Regions from separate parts of the Cupriavidus sp. 30B13 genome, predicted to be linked through region 2. Evidence: riboswitches for the same ligand, from Rfam matches in the RefSeq annotation. Region 2 holds a riboswitch; the other holds the start of a gene.
The links. Region 2 has a riboswitch for glycine ahead of ACKI2N_RS29095 (D-amino acid dehydrogenase). Riboswitches for the same ligand answer to the same signal wherever they lie in the genome.
Positions count from the first base shown of each region.

Region 1: it holds a riboswitch for glycine, as region 2 does, so the genes downstream of both, gcvT (glycine cleavage system aminomethyltransferase GcvT) here and ACKI2N_RS29095 (D-amino acid dehydrogenase) in region 2, are expected to answer to the same signal.

Region 1 is NZ_CP188223.1:4,086,457-4,095,151, forward strand. It holds gene ACKI2N_RS18905 (UvrD-helicase domain-containing protein) at 1-480, opposite strand, end outside; glycine riboswitch at 680-767, shown strand; glycine riboswitch at 789-941, shown strand; gene gcvT (glycine cleavage system aminomethyltransferase GcvT) at 1,041-2,168, shown strand; gene gcvH (glycine cleavage system protein GcvH) at 2,271-2,651, shown strand; gene gcvP (aminomethyl-transferring glycine dehydrogenase) at 2,776-5,697, shown strand; gene ACKI2N_RS18925 (DUF421 domain-containing protein) at 5,814-6,356, shown strand; gene ACKI2N_RS18930 (L-serine ammonia-lyase) at 6,396-7,772, shown strand; gene ACKI2N_RS18935 (EthD family reductase) at 7,860-8,183, shown strand; gene ACKI2N_RS18940 (MBL fold metallo-hydrolase) at 8,267-8,695, shown strand, end outside.
Region 2 is NZ_CP188224.1:2,250,432-2,259,126, reverse strand. It holds gene ACKI2N_RS29110 (AraC family transcriptional regulator) at 1-629, opposite strand, end outside; gene ACKI2N_RS29105 (Crp/Fnr family transcriptional regulator) at 738-1,481, opposite strand; gene ACKI2N_RS29100 (acyl-CoA synthetase) at 1,628-3,265, shown strand; gene ACKI2N_RS29095 (D-amino acid dehydrogenase) at 3,315-4,634, opposite strand; glycine riboswitch at 4,683-4,807, opposite strand; gene ACKI2N_RS29090 (FKBP-type peptidyl-prolyl cis-trans isomerase) at 4,978-5,388, opposite strand; gene ACKI2N_RS29085 (short-chain fatty acid transporter) at 5,517-6,962, opposite strand; gene ACKI2N_RS29080 (ornithine cyclodeaminase family protein) at 6,973-7,962, opposite strand; gene ACKI2N_RS29075 (molybdopterin-dependent oxidoreductase) at 8,030-8,695, opposite strand, start outside.

The DNA.
Region 1 (8,695 bases), on a different replicon from region 2:
GATGGCGGTCTCGGGGTCGACCATGCCGTTCTTCCACAGCGAGATGGTGCTCTGCACGCTGCGGATGAGCTTCTTGTCGGTGGTGGCGAGCTGCTCCTGCACCAGGCCGAAGCAGTCGTCCGAGTCCATGATGGAAAAGCGCGGCTTGAGGCCCACGTGCTCGGCCTCGGCGCGCAGGATCTGCACGCCGAGCGAGTGGAAGGTGCTGACCGTCATCTGCTTGAGCGGAATGCGGCGCCCTTCGCGCGTGGTCTTGCCCTCCATCAGCTTGGCGATGCGCTCCTGCATCTCCTTGGCGGCCTTGTTGGTGAAGGTCACCGCGGCGATGTGCCTGGGCTCGAATCCCTTGTCCTCGATCAGGTGCGCGATCTTCTGCGTGATCACCCGCGTCTTGCCCGAGCCGGCGCCGGCCAGCACCAGGCAAGGGCCGTCGAGATAGCGGACGGCTTCGGATTGGGCGGGATTGAGTCCGTGGGTCATGCGTTTGGCTTGGTGGCGGAAGCGGATGGCGAAATGGCTGGCGCAGACGGAACGGCCAGGGCTGCCTGTGAAGACCGCGGCACCGCGGCGGCGGGGCCGGCGGCGTAGCGCAGCGGCAGATGTTAACACGCCGGGGGCGTGCCGCCCGGTGCCCGCGCGGCACGCGTTGACAAGCCACCGGGGCTGCCTGTAGAGTCGCGCCATCCGGCCGGGAGAGCGCGCAGATCTTGCGCCGCCGAAGGGGTATCACCCGAAAACTCTCAGGCACCATGGACTGGTCGGATCGGCGTTCAACATGCACACGATGCACGCCGTACTCTGGAGAGCGGCACCCGCCATCCACGCAGCGCACCGGCGCATTGCGTGAAGCCTGGCGAGCGTGCCCACCGAAGGGGCGCGCAAGGCACTGGTCCGCGGGACCGCCTTGTAATCTCTCAGGTATCGAGGACAGAGGGGTCATCCGCCGCGGCGGACCTGGCAGCGCCATTGCGCGCCGGGTCCGGCGGCGGATGACCCTTTTTTCGTTTTCGAACCGAGATTTCCGCCTTCCCGAGGATTACATGACGCTCCAGGCCACGCCCCTCAATGCCATCCACCGCGCGCTCGGCGCCCGCATGGTCGACTTCGGCGGCTGGGACATGCCGGTCAACTACGGCTCCCAGATCGAGGAACACAACGCCGTGCGCACCGACGCCGGCATGTTCGACGTGTCCCACATGTGCGTGGTCGACCTGGCCGGCGCCAATGTGCGCGCCTTCCTGCGCGGCCTGCTGGCCAACAACGTGGACAAGCTGCAGACGCCGGGCAAGGCGCTCTACTCGTGCATGCTCGACGAGCACGGCGGCGTCATCGACGACCTGATCGTCTACTTCTTCGCCGAGGACCGCTTCCGCCTGGTGGTCAACGCCAGCACCGCCATCGGCGACATCGAGTGGATCGTGGCGCGCAATGCCGCCACCGGCAGCGGCGTGGCCATCACCCCGCGCCGCGCCGACAACGCTCCGGCCGGCGCGGCGCCGCTGGCCATCGTCGCGGTGCAGGGCCCCAACGCGCGCGCCAAGGTGTGGAGCGCCTTCCCGGCCACCCAGCCCAGCGAAGCGCTCAAGCCGTTCAACGCCATCGTGGTGCAGGACCCGGCGCTGGGCGAAGTCATGGTGGCGCGCACCGGCTATACCGGCGAAGACGGGTTCGAGCTGGTGGTGCCGGCCGAGAACGTGGCCGGCCTGTGGGAAAAGCTGATCGCCGCCGGCGCGCGCCCGGCCGGCCTGGGCGCGCGCGACACGCTGCGCCTGGAAGCCGGCATGAACCTGTACGGCCAGGACATGGATATCCACACCTCGCCGCTCGACGCCGGCCTCGCGTGGACGGTGGACCTGCAGAGCGAGCGCGACTTCACCGGCAAGGCGGCGCTCGCCGCCGCCGGCCAGGCCCGCCAGTTCGTCGGCCTGATCCTGCGCGAAAAGGGCGGCGTGCTGCGCGCCCACCAGAAAGTGATCACCCCGGCCGGCGACGGCGAGATCACCAGCGGCACCTTCAGCCCTTCGCTGAGCCAATCCATCGCTTTTGCCCGCCTGCCGCTCGGCGTTGCCATCGGCGCCGAGGTGCAGGTCGAGATCCGCGACCGCAAACTCGCCGCGACTGTGGTTAAACTGCCGTTTGTGCGCAATGGCAAGGCACTCGTGAGCTGAACGCTCGCACCCGGTCACAGCGCGCCCGCCGGCGGCTACCCCCGCTCCAAGCGATCCCCCGCCCGGCTGGCGCTGAATAACAAACTGCATCTGGAGAATCCCATGAATTTCCCCGCCGACCTGAAGTACACCGAATCCCACGAATGGGTGCGCGTCGAAGCCGACGGCACGCTGACCATCGGCATCACCGACCACGCGCAGGACGCGCTGGGCGACATCGTCTTCCTGGAGCTGCCGGAAGTGGGCAAGTCGGTCGGCGCGGGCGACGCGCTGGCGGTGGTGGAATCGGTCAAGGCCGCGTCCGACATCTACGCCCCGGTGGCCGGCGAAGTGATCGCCGTCAACGAGGCGGCCGTCGCCGCGCCGGAAAGCGTCAATGCCGACGCCTTCGACGCCTGGCTGTTCAAGCTCAAGCCGGCCAACAGCGACGACGTCAACGGCCTGATGTCGGCCGACGCCTACAAGGCCAACGTCGGCGCCTGACACCGCGCGCCGCCACACCGCGCCGTTCCCGCGCCGCAGCCATGCCGCGGGACGGCGACTGAATACCGATGCACGGCGGCCAGGCCGACCACCTGCCGCCCTGCGCTCCAACGAGGTTCTTGCCATGAACGCCCCGCTTCCCACCACCGCCGCCCAAGGTGCCCGGCCCACGCTGGCCGAACTGGAGGCGCGCGACGCCTTCGCTTCCCGCCATATCGGCCCCGACGCCGCCGAGCAGCAGCACATGCTCAAGGTGCTCGGCTACGACAGCCGCGCCGCGCTGATCGATGCCGTCATCCCGGCCGCCATCCGCCGCCGCGACGGCATGCCGCTGGGCGAATTCACCGAGCCGCTCACCGAGGAAGCCGCGCTGGCCAGGCTGCGCGGCCTGGCCGGCAAGAACCAGGTGTTCAAGAGCTTCATCGGCCAGGGCTACTACAACACGCTGACGCCCGGCGTCATCCTGCGCAACATCTTCGAGAACCCGGCCTGGTACACCGCCTACACGCCGTACCAGCCGGAGATTTCGCAAGGCCGCCTCGAAGCCATGCTGAACTTCCAGCAGATGGTGACCGACCTGACCGGCCTGGACATCGCCAACGCCTCCATGCTCGATGAAGGCACTGCCGCGGCCGAGGCCATGACCCTGCTGCAGCGGGTCAACAAGCACGCCTCCAATACCTTCTTCGTCGCCGACGACGTGCTGCCGCAGACGCTGGAAGTGGTGCGCACGCGCGCGCTGCCGCTGGGCATCGAGGTCAAGGTCGGGCCCGCGGCCGACGCCGCCGGCGCGCATGCCTTCGGCGTGCTGCTGCAATACCCGGGCGTCAACGGCGACGTGGCCGACTACCGCGCCATCGCCGAGGCCGTGCACGCCGCCGGCGGCCTGGTGGTGGCCGCCGCCGACCTGCTGGCGCTGACCCTGATCGCCGCGCCCGGCGAATGGGGCGCCGACGTGGCGGTGGGCAATTCGCAGCGCTTCGGCGTGCCGCTGGGCTTCGGCGGCCCGCACGCGGGCTACATGGCGGTCAAGGACGCGTTCAAGCGCTCGATGCCGGGCCGCCTGGTCGGCGTGACCATCGACGCGCAGGGCAACAAGGCCTACCGCCTGGCCCTGCAGACGCGCGAGCAGCACATCCGCCGCGAGAAAGCCACCTCCAATATCTGCACCGCGCAGGTGCTGCTGGCGGTGATGGCCTCGATGTACGCCGTGTACCACGGCCCGCAGGGCCTCAAGCGCATCGCCCAGCGCGTGCACCGCCTGACCGCCACGCTGGCCGCCGGCCTGGAGGCGCTCGGCTACACCCGCGCCAACGCGGCCTTCTTCGACACGCTCACGCTGGTGACCGGTTTCCACACCGAGACCATCCATGCCGCCGCCACGGCACGCGGCATCAACCTGCGCCATGCCGGCGCCAACCGCATCGGCATCTCGCTCGACGAGACCGCCTCGCGCGCGGACGTGGTCGCGCTGTGGGAAATCTTCGCCCAGGGCAAGCCGGTGCCCGCGTTCGACGCGCTGGAAGCCACCGTGCAGGACGCCTTCCCCGCCGCGCTGGCGCGCCAGAGCGCGTACCTGACGCACCCGGTGTTCAACACGCATCACGCCGAGCACGAGATGCTGCGCTACCTGCGCGCGCTGGCCGACAAGGACCTGGCGCTGGACCGCACCATGATCCCGCTCGGCTCGTGCACCATGAAGCTCAACGCCACCAGCGAGATGATCCCGGTGACGTGGCCCGAGTTCAGCAAGATCCACCCGTTCGCGCCGCTGGACCAGACCGTGGGCTACCGCGAGATGATCGACCAGCTCGAGGCCATGCTGTGCGCGGCCACCGGCTACGCCGCGGTGAGCCTGCAGCCCAACGCCGGCTCGCAGGGCGAGTACGCCGGCCTGCTGATCATCCACGCCTACCACGCCAGCCGCGGCGAGAGCCACCGCGACATCTGCCTGATCCCCTCCTCCGCGCACGGCACCAACCCGGCCTCGGCGCAGATGGCCGGCATGAAGGTGGTGGTGGTGGCCTGCGACGAGAACGGCAACGTCGACCTCGAAGACCTGGCGAAGAAGGCCGAGCAGCACAGCCGGAACCTCGCCGCCATCATGATCACCTACCCGTCCACGCACGGCGTGTTCGAGCAGGGCGTGCAGCAGATCTGCGAGATCGTGCACAAGCACGGCGGCCAGGTCTACGTGGACGGCGCCAACATGAACGCCATGGTCGGCACCGCCGCGCCGGGCCAGTTCGGCGGCGACGTGTCGCACCTGAACCTGCACAAGACCTTCTGCATCCCGCACGGCGGCGGCGGACCCGGCGTGGGCCCGGTCGCGGTCGGCGCGCACCTGGCGGACTTCCTGCCCAACCAGGACAGCGTGGGCTACCGCCGCGACGACAACGGCATCGGCGGCGTGTCCGCCGCGCCGTTCGGCTCGGCCAGCATCCTGCCGATCTCGTGGATGTACATCGCCATGATGGGCTCGGCCGGCCTCACCGCCGCCACCGAGAACGCGATCCTGGCCGCCAACTACGTGGCGCGCCGCCTGTCGCCGCATTTCCCCGTGCTCTACACCGGCCAGCACGGCCTGGTCGCGCACGAGTGCATCCTCGACCTGCGCCCGCTGCAGAAGACCACGGGCATCTCCAACGAGGACGTGGCCAAGCGCCTGATGGACTACGGCTTCCACGCGCCGACCATGAGCTTCCCGGTGCCGGGCACGCTGATGATCGAGCCGACCGAGAGCGAGGCGCTGCACGAGCTGGACCGCTTCATCGACGCCATGATCGCCATCCGCGCCGAGATCGCGCGCGTGGAGGACGGCAGCTTCGACCGCGAGGACAATCCGCTCAAGCACGCCCCGCACACCGCCGCGGTGATCACGGCCGACACGTGGGAGCACAAGTACACGCGCCAGGAAGCCGCCTACCCGGTGGCCTCGCTGCGCACGCAGAAGTACTGGCCGCCGGTGGGCCGTGCCGACAACGTGTACGGCGACCGCAACCTGTTCTGCTCGTGCGTGCCGATGAGCGAGTACGCCGAGGACTGAAGCACGCCCGCGCGGATCTGTCGGGCGGCGTCCGGCAGACGCGGACGCCGCCGCTGCGCTATGCTGCGGCAGGCAAGCGCCGGCGCGTGCCGCGCTCCTGAGCGGAGGTCTGGCCGATGTGGAATCTCAGCGCCCCCTGGTGGGAATTCGTCCTGCGCGGACTGATCGTGTACGTCAGCCTGCTGGTGCTGCTGCGGCTGTCGGGCAAGCGCCAGATCGGTCAGCTCACCTCGCTGGACCTGGTGCTGCTGCTGGTGCTGTCCAACGCGGTGCAGAACTCGATGAACGCGGGCGACAACTCCGTCACCGCCGGGCTGATCCTGGCCGTGACGCTGGTCGGCGCGAACCTCCTGCTGGCCTGGCTGAGCTGGCGCAGCCGGCGCTTCGAGGACGTGGTGGAAGGACGCCCTCAGGTGCTGATCCACGAAGGGCAGGTCTATCCCGACGTGATGAAGAACGCCTTCATCAGCCGCGACGACCTGCACAAGGCGCTGCGCCATGCCGGCTGCGAGCGCGTGGCGGATGTGCATTTCGCGATTCTCGAGAACGACGGCACCATCAGCGTGATGGTGCGCAAGGATGCGCCCGCCACGCCGCGCGACGCGGCCACTTCGCTGTGGCGCACCCCCATCAACAACGATAGCGACGCGCCGGTCTGAAGCCGGCGCCAGCAGTTTCCCCCCCCCAGGAGCCATGCCGTGGCAGTCAGCGTCTTCGACCTGTTCAAGGTGGGCATCGGCCCGTCCAGCTCGCACACCGTGGGACCGATGCGCGCCGCGCTGATGTTCGCGCAGGGGCTGGCACGCGACGGCCTGCTGCCGCGGGTGGCCAGCGTGCGCATCGAGCTGTACGGCTCGCTCGGCGCCACCGGCCGCGGCCACGGCACCGACCGCGGCGTCATCCTCGGCCTGCTGGGCGAGGCGCCCGACACCATCGACCCGGACACCATCGAGCAGCGCCTGGCCGCGCTGCGCGCGGCCCGCACGCTGGCGCTGCTGGGCACGCACCCGGTGCCCTTCGTGGAGAAGGAGCACATCGTGTTCTACCGGCGCGAGGCCATGGCCGAGCATCCCAACGGCATGAAGTTCCACGTCTACGACGCGGCCGGGCAAGCGCTGCGCGAAGGCCGCTATCTGTCGGTGGGCGGCGGCTTCGTCGTCACCGCCGGCGCGGCCAACACGCATATCCTCGACGCCGACCAGCTGTTGCCGCACCCGTTCCGCAGCGGGCGGGCGATGCTGGAGATGGCCGCCGCCAGCAAGAAAAGCATCGCGCGCCTGATGATGGAAAACGAATGCGCGTGGCGCAGCGAGGCCGAGGTCAACGCCGGCCTGCTGCAGATCTGGGCCGTGATGCAGGCCTGCGTGGCGCGCGGCTGCCGCACCGACGGCGAGCTGCCCGGGCCCTTCAAGGTCAGGCGGCGCGCGCCGGAGCTGTTCCGCAATCTCACCGAGCATGCCGAGCGCGCGCTGGCCGATCCGCTCTCGGTGATGGACTGGGTCAACCTCTACGCCATCGCCGTCAACGAAGAGAACGCCGCCGGCGGGCGCGTGGTGACCGCGCCCACCAACGGCGCGGCCGGCATCATCCCGGCGGTGCTGCATTACTACGACCGCTTCGTGCCCGGGGCCAGCCCGCAGGGCGTGATCGACTTCCTGCTGACCGCCGGCGCGATCGGCATGCTGTACAAGCTCAACGCCTCGATCTCGGGCGCCGAGGTCGGTTGCCAGGGCGAAGTCGGGGTGGCCTGCTCGATGGCGGCCGGCGCGCTCGCCGCGGTGATGGGCGGCACGCCGGAACAGGTGGAAAACGCCGCCGAGATCGGCATGGAGCACAACCTGGGCCTGACCTGCGACCCGGTCGGCGGGCTGGTGCAGATCCCCTGCATCGAGCGCAATGCGATGGCCTCGGTCAAGGCCGTCAACGCCGCGCGCATGGCATTGCGCGGCGACGGCGAGCACTATGTGTCGCTCGACTCCGTGATCAAGACCATGCGCGAGACCGGCGCCGACATGAAGACCAAGTACAAGGAAACGGCGCGCGGCGGGCTGGCGGTGAATATCGTGGAGTGCTGAGGCGCCGGGGCCGGAGTGCCTGGCCGAACCGGCGCTTTCTGCTACGCTAGCCCGGCTCACCACCAACCACCACGACGGAGACCCGGCATGATCAAGATCAGCATCCTCTATCCGTACCGCAAGGACGGCAAGTTCGATTTCGACTACTACCGCACGCGTCACATGCCGCGCGTGGTCGAGCTGTACGGCGCCCAGCCGGGCTACCGCGGCGTGGCGGTCGAGCGCGGCCTGGGCGGCGGCGCGCCGGGCTCCGACCCGGCCTACACGGCGATGTGCCACATCCTGTTCGACTCGCTGCCCGAGTTCGCCGCCGCCTCCCAGGTGGCGGGCAAGGAACTGCAGCAGGACATCCCCAACTACACCGACGCCGTGCCGGTGGTGCAGGTCAGCGAAGTGGTGGAGATCGGCTGAAGGCCGCCCGGGCGAGGCAAAATGGCGCCGCGCGCGCCCGCCGCGGCGCTATCATGCGAGCAAGTTACCGAGCGGGCGGCGCCATGCAGACCTTCCACCAGCTGTTCGACGAAACCTCGTCGACCTACACCTACCTGCTGATCGACGCGGCCACGCGCGAAGCGCTGCTGATCGACCCGGTCGACCGCCAGCTCGGGCGCGACCTGGCGCTGCTCGCGGCGACCGGCGCCACGCTGAAATGGGTGGTGGAGACCCACGCGCACGCCGACCACATCACCTCCGCCGGCCACGTCGCGCAGCAGACCGGCGCCCGCACCGCGGCGCCGTCGGGCTGCGACATCCGCCCCGCGCAGATGCAGCTGATCGACGGCGACACGCTGCGGTTCGGCGCCCAGGTACTGCGCGCGCTCCACACGCCCGGCCACACCGCCGGCAGCATGAGCTACCTGTGGGAAGAAAGCACGCCGGCCGGGCCGGTGCGCCGCGTCTTCACCGGCGACGCGCTGCTGATC
Region 2 (8,695 bases):
CCGAAGCCGGCGCCGTGCGGGAGCGGGTCCGGCGCGTCCGCCTCCAGCAGGCGCACGGCGGCCGGGCCCACGGTATTGGCGCAGGCGGCCGCCAGCGCGCGCGCATGGGGCAGGCCGGCCTGCCGCGCCAGCCAGTCGCCCGGAATGCCGCGGCCGGTGGCCAGCAGGTAGAGCGCGTGCGCCACGCGCTGTTCGCGCAGCAGCACGCGCAATGCCTCGCCCTCCGCGAACAGGCGTGCGCGCACCAGCCGCGGCGCCACCTGCCAGCGGGTCGACACCAGCGAGGCATCCCAGGCCAGCCGGGGCAGTTCGAACATGGCCCCGGCCAGCGCGCGCGACCAGTATTTCTCGGTCGTGCCCTGGCCGTGCGGCAGGCCGCCCAGCGTCATGCGCGGGCAGGCCGCATCCGGCACCGCGCGCAGCGCGAGTGCCGTCTCCTGCCCGGCCCTGGGCAACAGGTCGCAGTCGAAGTAGGCGAAGGCCGGCACCACGAAGGGCTTGCCCGGCACCACCTCGCGCCGCGCGTTGGCATCGCGCAGGCGCGCGCTGCCGCGCAGGGCGTCCACGCGCACGGCGAAGGGAAAGCGCAGATGGGACAGGCGCAGCTCGGTGCTGCTGACAAGGGCCATGCGGGGTTCAGGGGCGCGGCCGGCGCACGGACGTCGCACGCGGGCGCAAAGGCCCCATTGTACGTGGGTGGGCGCGGCAGATTGTCGTCGCGGCGACCATTGCCGGCGCTACAGTTCCGACAGCCCGACGCGCCGCAGCCGCTCCAGGTCGGTCACGCGGATGCTCTGGTACGAGATGTCGACCATGCCGTCGGCCGCCAGCCGGCGCAGCGCCTGGTTGACGCGCTGGCGCGACAGGCCGGTAAGCAGGCCGATTTCTTCCTGGGACAGCTCCAGCACGGCATTGGTGCGCGGATACAGCGCCGCGTGGAACAGTTGCGCGATGGCCTGCGCCACGCGCGCATCCGCGCCCAGCAGCCGGTCGTTCTGCACGGTGGCGATGAACTGGCCCATGCGCTCGTTGAGCTGGCGCACCACGAAGCTTGAGAAGGGCAGGCTCTCGGCCAGCAAGGCATGGAATACCGTATCGGGCACCAGCGCGATGCGCGAATCGCGGATGGCGATCACGTCGTAGCGGCGCGCCTCGCGCTTGATGACGCTGCCTTCGCCGCACCAGCCGCCCGCCGGCACGCCGGAGAACGTGCAGCCGCGCCCGTCGGGCGTATAGACCGCCAGCTTGATCAGCCCGCTTTCCACCCCGATCCAGTAGCGCGAGGGCTCCCCCCGGCGCGCCACGAAGGCGCCCGCGGCAAAGTCCTGCATCACCACCTGCCGCGCCGCCAGCGCCTGGTGCTGCGGGGCGAGCGACGCGAACCACTCATGCCGGGCCAGCAGCGTGGCGGGCGCCTCGGGCGTGGCGGGGGCGGTCGCGGGAAGTCCGGCGGGGGCAGGGGGGATCGGCAGGCTGGACATTGATGTGGGTCAAGCCCGGAGCGCTGGCCGGGCAGGCACTGTCATCCGGGCGACAAAGCTTTGTCGTGTGGGATGATAGCCTTGCGCAGCAAAAAGTAACAGCGACCGGCGGCGCACGCCGCGCCCGGCGCAAGCGGAGACCAGCAATGCCAACCGATTTCGACACCGGCCTGGGCAAGAACCCGGCCAACCACGTTCCCCTCACCCCCATCGACTACCTGGCCCGCGCCGCCAACGTCTACGGCGAGCGCCTGGCCATCGTGCACGGGCCGGTGCGCCAGACCTGGCGCGAGACCTACGTGCGCGCGCGCCGCCTGGCCAGCGCGCTGGCGCGCCTGGGCGTGGGCAAGGGCGACACCGTGGCGGCGCTGCTGCCCAACACGCCGGCCATGGTGGAAGCCCACTTCGGCGTGCCGATGGCGGGCGCGGTGCTCAACGCGCTGAACATCCGGCTCGATGCCTCCAACCTGATCTTCATGCTGCGCCACGGCGAGGCCCGGGTACTGCTGGCCGACACCGAGTTCGCCGACCTCGCGCGCCAGATCGCCAACGAAATCCCGGGCCTGAAAGTGGTGGCCGTGGTCGACGCGCTCGGCCCGCAGGACGCGCCGCGCTTCGCCGAGACCGACTACGAAAGCCTGCTGGCCTCGGGCGATCCCGAATACGCGTGGCAGATGCCCGCCGACGAGTGGGACGCCATCGCGCTCAACTACACCTCCGGCACCACCGGCGACCCCAAGGGCGTGGTCTACCACCACCGTGGCGCGGCCATCAACGCCGTCTCCAACATCCTCGAATGGGACCTGCCCAAGCACGCGGTCTACCTGTGGACGCTGCCGATGTTCCACTGCAACGGCTGGTGCTTCCCGTGGACCATCGCCGCGCGCGCCGGCGTCAACGTCTGCCTGCGCAAGTTCGAGCCCAAGCTGGTGTTCGACCTGATGCGCGACGAAGGCGTGACCCACTACTGCGCCGCGCCCATCGTGCATACCGCGCTGGTCAACGCGCCGCCGGCCTGGCGCGAGGGCCTGCGCGGACCGGTGCGCGGCATGGTGGCCGGCGCGCCGCCGCCGGCCGCGGTGCTGGCGCAGATGGAAGCGATGGGCTTCGAGCTGACCCACGTCTACGGCCTGACCGAAACCTACGGCCCGGCCGCCGTGTGCGCCGAGCAGGACGACTGGGCCACCCTGTCGCAGGAAGAGCGCGCCACCAGGAAGGCCCGGCAGGGCGTGCGCTACCACCTGCAGGCCGACGTCGCCGTGCTGGACCCGGACACCATGCAGCCGGTGGCCGCCGACGGCGAGGAGATCGGCGAGATCATGTTCCGCGGCAATATCTGCATGAAGGGCTATCTCAAGAACGAGAAAGCCACGCGCGAAGCCTTCGCCGGCGGCTGGTTCCACACCGGTGACCTGGGCGTGCGCACGGCGGACGGCTACGTCAAGATCAAGGACCGCAGCAAGGACATCATCATCTCCGGCGGCGAGAACATCTCCAGCGTGGAGGTGGAAGACGCGCTCTACCGCCACCCGGCCGTGCTGGCCGTGGCGGTGGTGGCCCAGCCCGACGCCAAGTGGGGCGAGACGCCGTGCGCGTTCGTCGAGCTGAAGGAAGGCGCCGGCGTCACGGCCGAAGAGCTGATCGCGCACTGCCGCACGCTGCTGGCCGGCTTCAAGGTGCCCAAGGCGGTCTACTTCGGGCCCTTGCCCAAGACCTCGACCGGCAAGATCCAGAAGTTCGAGCTGCGCCGCAAGGTCAAGTCGGATACGGCCATCGACGTCTGAGCCGCCGGCATGCGGGCCGCCGCGCGCCGGGCGCGCGGCGGCGGTGGCGTCAGTGCGTGGCCGCGCGCGCCGGGGCCGGCGCCGGCGCGGCCGGCCGCGGCGCGCGCGCCGGCAACTCGCCCGTGAAGGCAAAATCCACCTCCGGCACGCGCCCGCTCACGATGTCCGCGATGGCGCGGCCCGAGCCGCAGCCGTGCGTCCAGCCCAGCGTGCCATGCCCGGTGTTGAGGTACAGCCCGCGCACGGCGGAGGCGCCGATGTACGGCACGTTGCCCGGCGTGGCCGGGCGCAGGCCGGTCCAGAACTGCGCCAGTTCGGGCCGGCTCATGCCCGGGAACACCTCCAGCGTGCGCCGCACGATGGCCTCGCAGCGCACCGGGTTGAGGTCCATCGCATAGCCGTTGAGCTCGGCCGTGCCGGCAATGCGCAGGCGGTCGCCGAAGCGCGAGAACACCAGCTTGTACTCGTCGTCAGTCAGGCTCACGCTGGGCGCGCGCGCGGCGTCGAGCACCGGCAGCGTCGCCGAGTAGCCCTTGGCCGGATAGATGTCGAGCTTGACGCCGAGCGGGCGCGCCAGCACCGGGCTGAAGCTGCCCAGCGCCAGCACGTAGGCGTCGGCGCTCTCGATCTCATAGGCGCCGGTCTCGCTGGCGATCTCCACCCCGCGCATGGCGCCGCCCTCGGCATGCAGCCGCTGCACCCGCACGCCGTAGCGCAAACGCACGCCCAGCGCCTCGCAGCGCGCCGCCAGCGCGGTGGTGAAGCGGTGCACGTCGCCCGATTCGTCCTCGCTGGTATAGGTCGCGCCCGCCAGGCGCGGCGCGATGTTCGCCAGCGCCGGCTCCAGCCGCACCACCTCGTCCGGGCCGATCACGCGGCGCTCGCAGCCCAGCTCGCGCATGATGCGCGCCGGCTCGATGGCCGCGTCGAACTCCTTCTGGCTGGTGTAGAAATGCAGGATGCCGCGCGTCAGGTGGTCGTACTCGATGCCGGTCTCGGCGCGCAGCGCCTGCAGGCTGGCGCGGCTGTAGGTGCCGAGGTTGAGCAGCTGGACCATGTTGTGGGTGGAGCGCCGCGCCGAGCACTCGCGCAGGAACTTCAGCCCCCACGACCACTGCGCCGGATCGGCGCGCAGGCGGAACAGCAGCGGCGCATCCTCGCGCCCCAGCCAGCGCAGCATCTTCAGCGGCGCGCCCGGGTTGGCCCACGGCTCGGCATGGCTGACGGAGATCTGCCCGCCGTTGCCGAAGCTGGTTTCGCGGGCCGCGCCCGCATTGCGTTCCAGCACCACCATCTCATGCCCGGCGCGCGCCAGGTACCACGCCGAGGCGACGCCGATCACGCCGGCTCCCATCACGATGACTTTCATTTCTCAGGCTCCGGATAGCAAAAAGGGACAGCCAGGCCATCCGGCCCGGCTGTCCCCACTGTCCTTTTACCTGAGAGATTCGCCGCACCCGCAATGGGTACCGGCTTGCCCCTTCGGCGGCCGCGCGCCGCTTACCTTGTCGGTGCGGCCCGGCGCTCTCCAGTTCGTTCGGTTTCCAGTCTTTTGCACCTGAGCGTTTCAGGGGTACGCCTTCGGTAGAGCCGCCCGCATCGCCGCGGCGGGGGTGGCTCGTTCTCCTGGAAGCGGCACATTAGCATGCGCCGCGCGCGGCCGCAATGGCCGCGGCGCCGCCCTCGGCCGCCCTGGCCGCTCTTGACCGCTGTCAGCCGCCGATGCCCAGCAGCTCCACCTCGAAATTCAGCGTCGCGTTGGGCGGAATCGTGCCGGGTACGCCACGCGAGCCGTAGGCGGTCGGGCCCGGGCAGACCAGCCTGGCCTTGCCGCCGACCTGCATCTTCTGCACGCCCTCGGTCCAGCACGGGATCACGCGGTTGAGCGGGAAGGAGATCGGCTGGCCGCGCTTGTACGAGCTGTCGAACTCGGTGCCGTCGGTGAGCGTGCCGCGGTAGTGGACCTTGACCGTGTCGGACGCCTTGGGCGAGGGACCGGTGCCCTTGACGAGGTGCTGGATGGTCATGCCGGAGGGCAGGGTCTCCACCGGGCCGGCGGGCGCGGCGGCGTGGACGGCGCCGGCGGTGGCAAGGGCGGCGAGGAGCAGGGTGATCTTCTTCATCGTGGGTTTTGCTGGGTGAAAAAAGCAGGCGCCGGCCGTGGCCGGAAAGCCGCATCTTAAACCGGGACGGAGACGGCCCCGGGTTTTGGCTCGTGGCGCCCGCCTTGCGCCACCGTGGCGTCAACGCATCACGGCATCACCGGCGGACGATAGGGCAGCGTCGTCGCGAACGCCCACAGCATGAACAGCACCAGCGGCGCATGGACCAGCAACTGGGTGAAGGTGAAGCCCACCACGTCCTTGGCGCGGATGCCGAGCACGCCCAGCAGCGGCAGCATCCAGAACGGGTTGATGAGGTTGGGCAGCGCCTCCGCGGCGTTGTACACCTGCACGGCCCAGCCGAGGTGGACCTGCAACTGGTTCGCGGCCTGCATCACGTAGGGTGCCTCGATGACCCACTTGCCGCCGCCGGAGGGCACGAAGAATCCCAGCACGGCCGAATAGACGCCCATCACGGCGGAGAACGATTCCCGGGTGGCCACCGAGACGAAGGCGGACGCCAGGTGGTGCGACAGGCTGGCGCCGTCCACGCCGGTGGCCTTGGTCAGCATGAACGCGATGCCGCCGTACAGCGGGAACTGGATCAGCACGCCGGCCGTCGACGGCACGGAGCGCGCGACCGCGCGCAGGAAGCGCTTGGGGCGCCAGTTCAGCAGCATCCCCAGCATCAGGAACAGGAAGTTGTAGGTGTTGAGGTTGGAGATCGCGAGGATGGGGTCCTTGCTGGTGAACTCGTGCGCCAGCCAGCCGGCGCCGAGCGCGACGATGACCAGGGTCAGCAGCGGGCTGTATTCGAGCCATTCGCCGGGGCGCGCCGGGCGCGCCGTCGCGTCGGCGGCATCGTCGAGGTCCACGCCCATGTCCTGCGCGGTGCGTGCGCGCTCGCCGGCGGGGGCGGAGAAGTAGGCCACCAGCAGCGAGGCCGTGATCAGCACGGCGGTCATCGCTATCGACTGCCACAGGAAGATGGTCTCGGCGAACGGGATCACGCCGGTGATGTCGAGCAGCGACTTGGGCAGGCTGCCCGGGTTTGCCTGCAACTGCGCCGCGGACGAACTCAGGCCGAGTGCCCAGGTGGCTCCCATGCCCAGGTAGGCGGCCGCGCTGGCAGCCCGGTAATCCACGCGCAGCCCGGTGCGGCGGGCGATGGCGCGCACCAGCAGGCCGCTGAAGATCAGGCTGATCGCCCAGTTGAGCAGTGAAGTCAGCAGGCTCACCAGCGCCACGAAGGCCACCGCGCCGCGCGCCGTCCTGGGCAGCGCGGCGAGCCGCGCGATCAGCAGCGAGGCGGGCGGCGACGCCGCCACCACGTAGCCGGAGATCGCCACCACCGCCATCTGCATGGTGAACGGAATCAGGCTCCAGAAGCCGTCGCCGAACGCCTGCGCCACGCTTTGCGTGGAGGCGCCGATGCCGAGCGCGCCGAGCGCGACCACGACCACCGCGATCGCGGCGAAGATATACGAATCGGGGAACCAGCGCTCGGACCAGTCGGTGACCTTGACGGCCAGGCGCTCGAGCCCGCCGCGGCTTGGGTGGTCTTCGCTTTCCAGTGACAGGGGTGTGCTCGTCATTGCTCTCTCCTTACTTTGCCAGGGATATGGCGCGCGGCGCGGTGCCGCGCGGGTCTTCGAATCCTTCGTAGGCCATGACGGCGGCCGCCAGGTCTTCCAGCGCGGTGCCGACCGCCTTGAACACGGTGATTTCGCTCTCGCCCGCGCGTCCCGCGTGGGCTTGCCGGCACAGCTCGGCGAGCGTGGCGCGGATGTCGGCCGCGCGCAGCACGCCCTGCCCGATCGGGTGGAGCAGGTCGCCCGCCTTGAGGATGGCTTCGCCGGTATCGACGAACACCGAGGTCCCGCCGAAGCAGGCGTCGTCGGCCTCGCGCATCTCCGGGGTGAAGCCGCCGATCAGGTCCAGGTGCGTGCCGGGGCCGAGGAAGGCGCGCCGGACCAGCGGCGCGGTGGCCAGCGTGGCCGAGCTCACGATGTCGGCGCCCGCGCAGCCTTCCTGCACGGACGCCGCCACGCGGGCATCGAAGCCGTCGGCGCACAGCCTCGCGGCCAGCGCCGCGGCCTGGCGGGCATCGATGTCCCACACGGCGACGCGCGCGACGGGCCGGACCGCGCGGTAGGCATAGGGCAGCAGGCTCGCCACCCGTCCCGCGCCGATCACCAGCATGGACGACGCCTGCGGCCGGCTCAGGTACGAGGCGGCCAGCGCCGACGCGGCGGCGGTGCGGCGCGAGGTGATCTCGTTGCCGTCGATCATCGCCAGCGGCCTGCCGGTGCGCGCGTCATGCAGCAGATAGGTCGAGTACAGGCCCGGCAGCCCGGCCTGCGTGTTGCCGGGGAAGATAGTGACGGTCTTCACGCCGAGATAGGCGCCGGCCTGCCAGGCGGGCATCAGCAGCACCGTGCCGGTGCCCGTTCCCGCTGCCTGGCCGGGCGCGCCGATGGCATGGCTGTGCCGCTGCGGGACCTCGCAGCCGCGGATGAAGGCCTCGCGCAGGGCGGGGATGAGCGTGTCGAACGGCAGCAGCGCGCGGGTGGTGTCGGAGTCCAGTGTCAGCATGGTCGCGTGATGAAGTGAGAAGGGAAGAGGCATGGGGGCCCTGGTGGCTGGCATGGCGCGGTTCCGCTCAGGCATCGAGCACGATGTCGCTGGCGGGGATCGCCTGGCACGCAAGGCACATGCCGGCGTCCTCCGGGTCTTCGCCGTGCAGGTGGCGCACCTGGCCGGCGGCGAGCGGCACGGCGCAGCTCTCGCACTGCCCGACCCGGCAGCCGCTGGGCAGCGCCACGCCCAGCCGTTCGGCGAAGCCCAGCAGCGGCCCGTCGGCCGAATGCCAGATGCCGGCCAGGCCGGATTTGGCGAACACCACGTTGAACTGCCGCGCGGGGCCGGCGGGCGCGTGCGCGGGCGCGCGGAAGATCTCGCGGAAGATGTCCGAGCGGTGCACGCCGCGCGCGGCCAGCGCGTCGGCAAAGGCGGCCATCATCGGCGCCGGCCCGCACATGTAGACCAGCGGGCGCGCGTCCAGCCACGGCGCGGGGACGTGCCCGGCGCCGACGCGCCCGGCCACGTCGTAGTCGATGCCGGGGCGGTCGTGCGGGTCCGGGCGGTCGTAGAAATCGATGATCTCCAGGCCGGGGATCTGCCGGCGCAGCGCGCGCAGGCGCGCGCGGAAGGCATGGGCCTGCCCGTTGCGGTTGGCGTACAGCAGCAGGATCCGGGGCGGATCGCCGATGCCCTCCAGCGATTCGAGCAGCGAGATGAACGGCGTGATGCCGATGCCGCCGGCCAG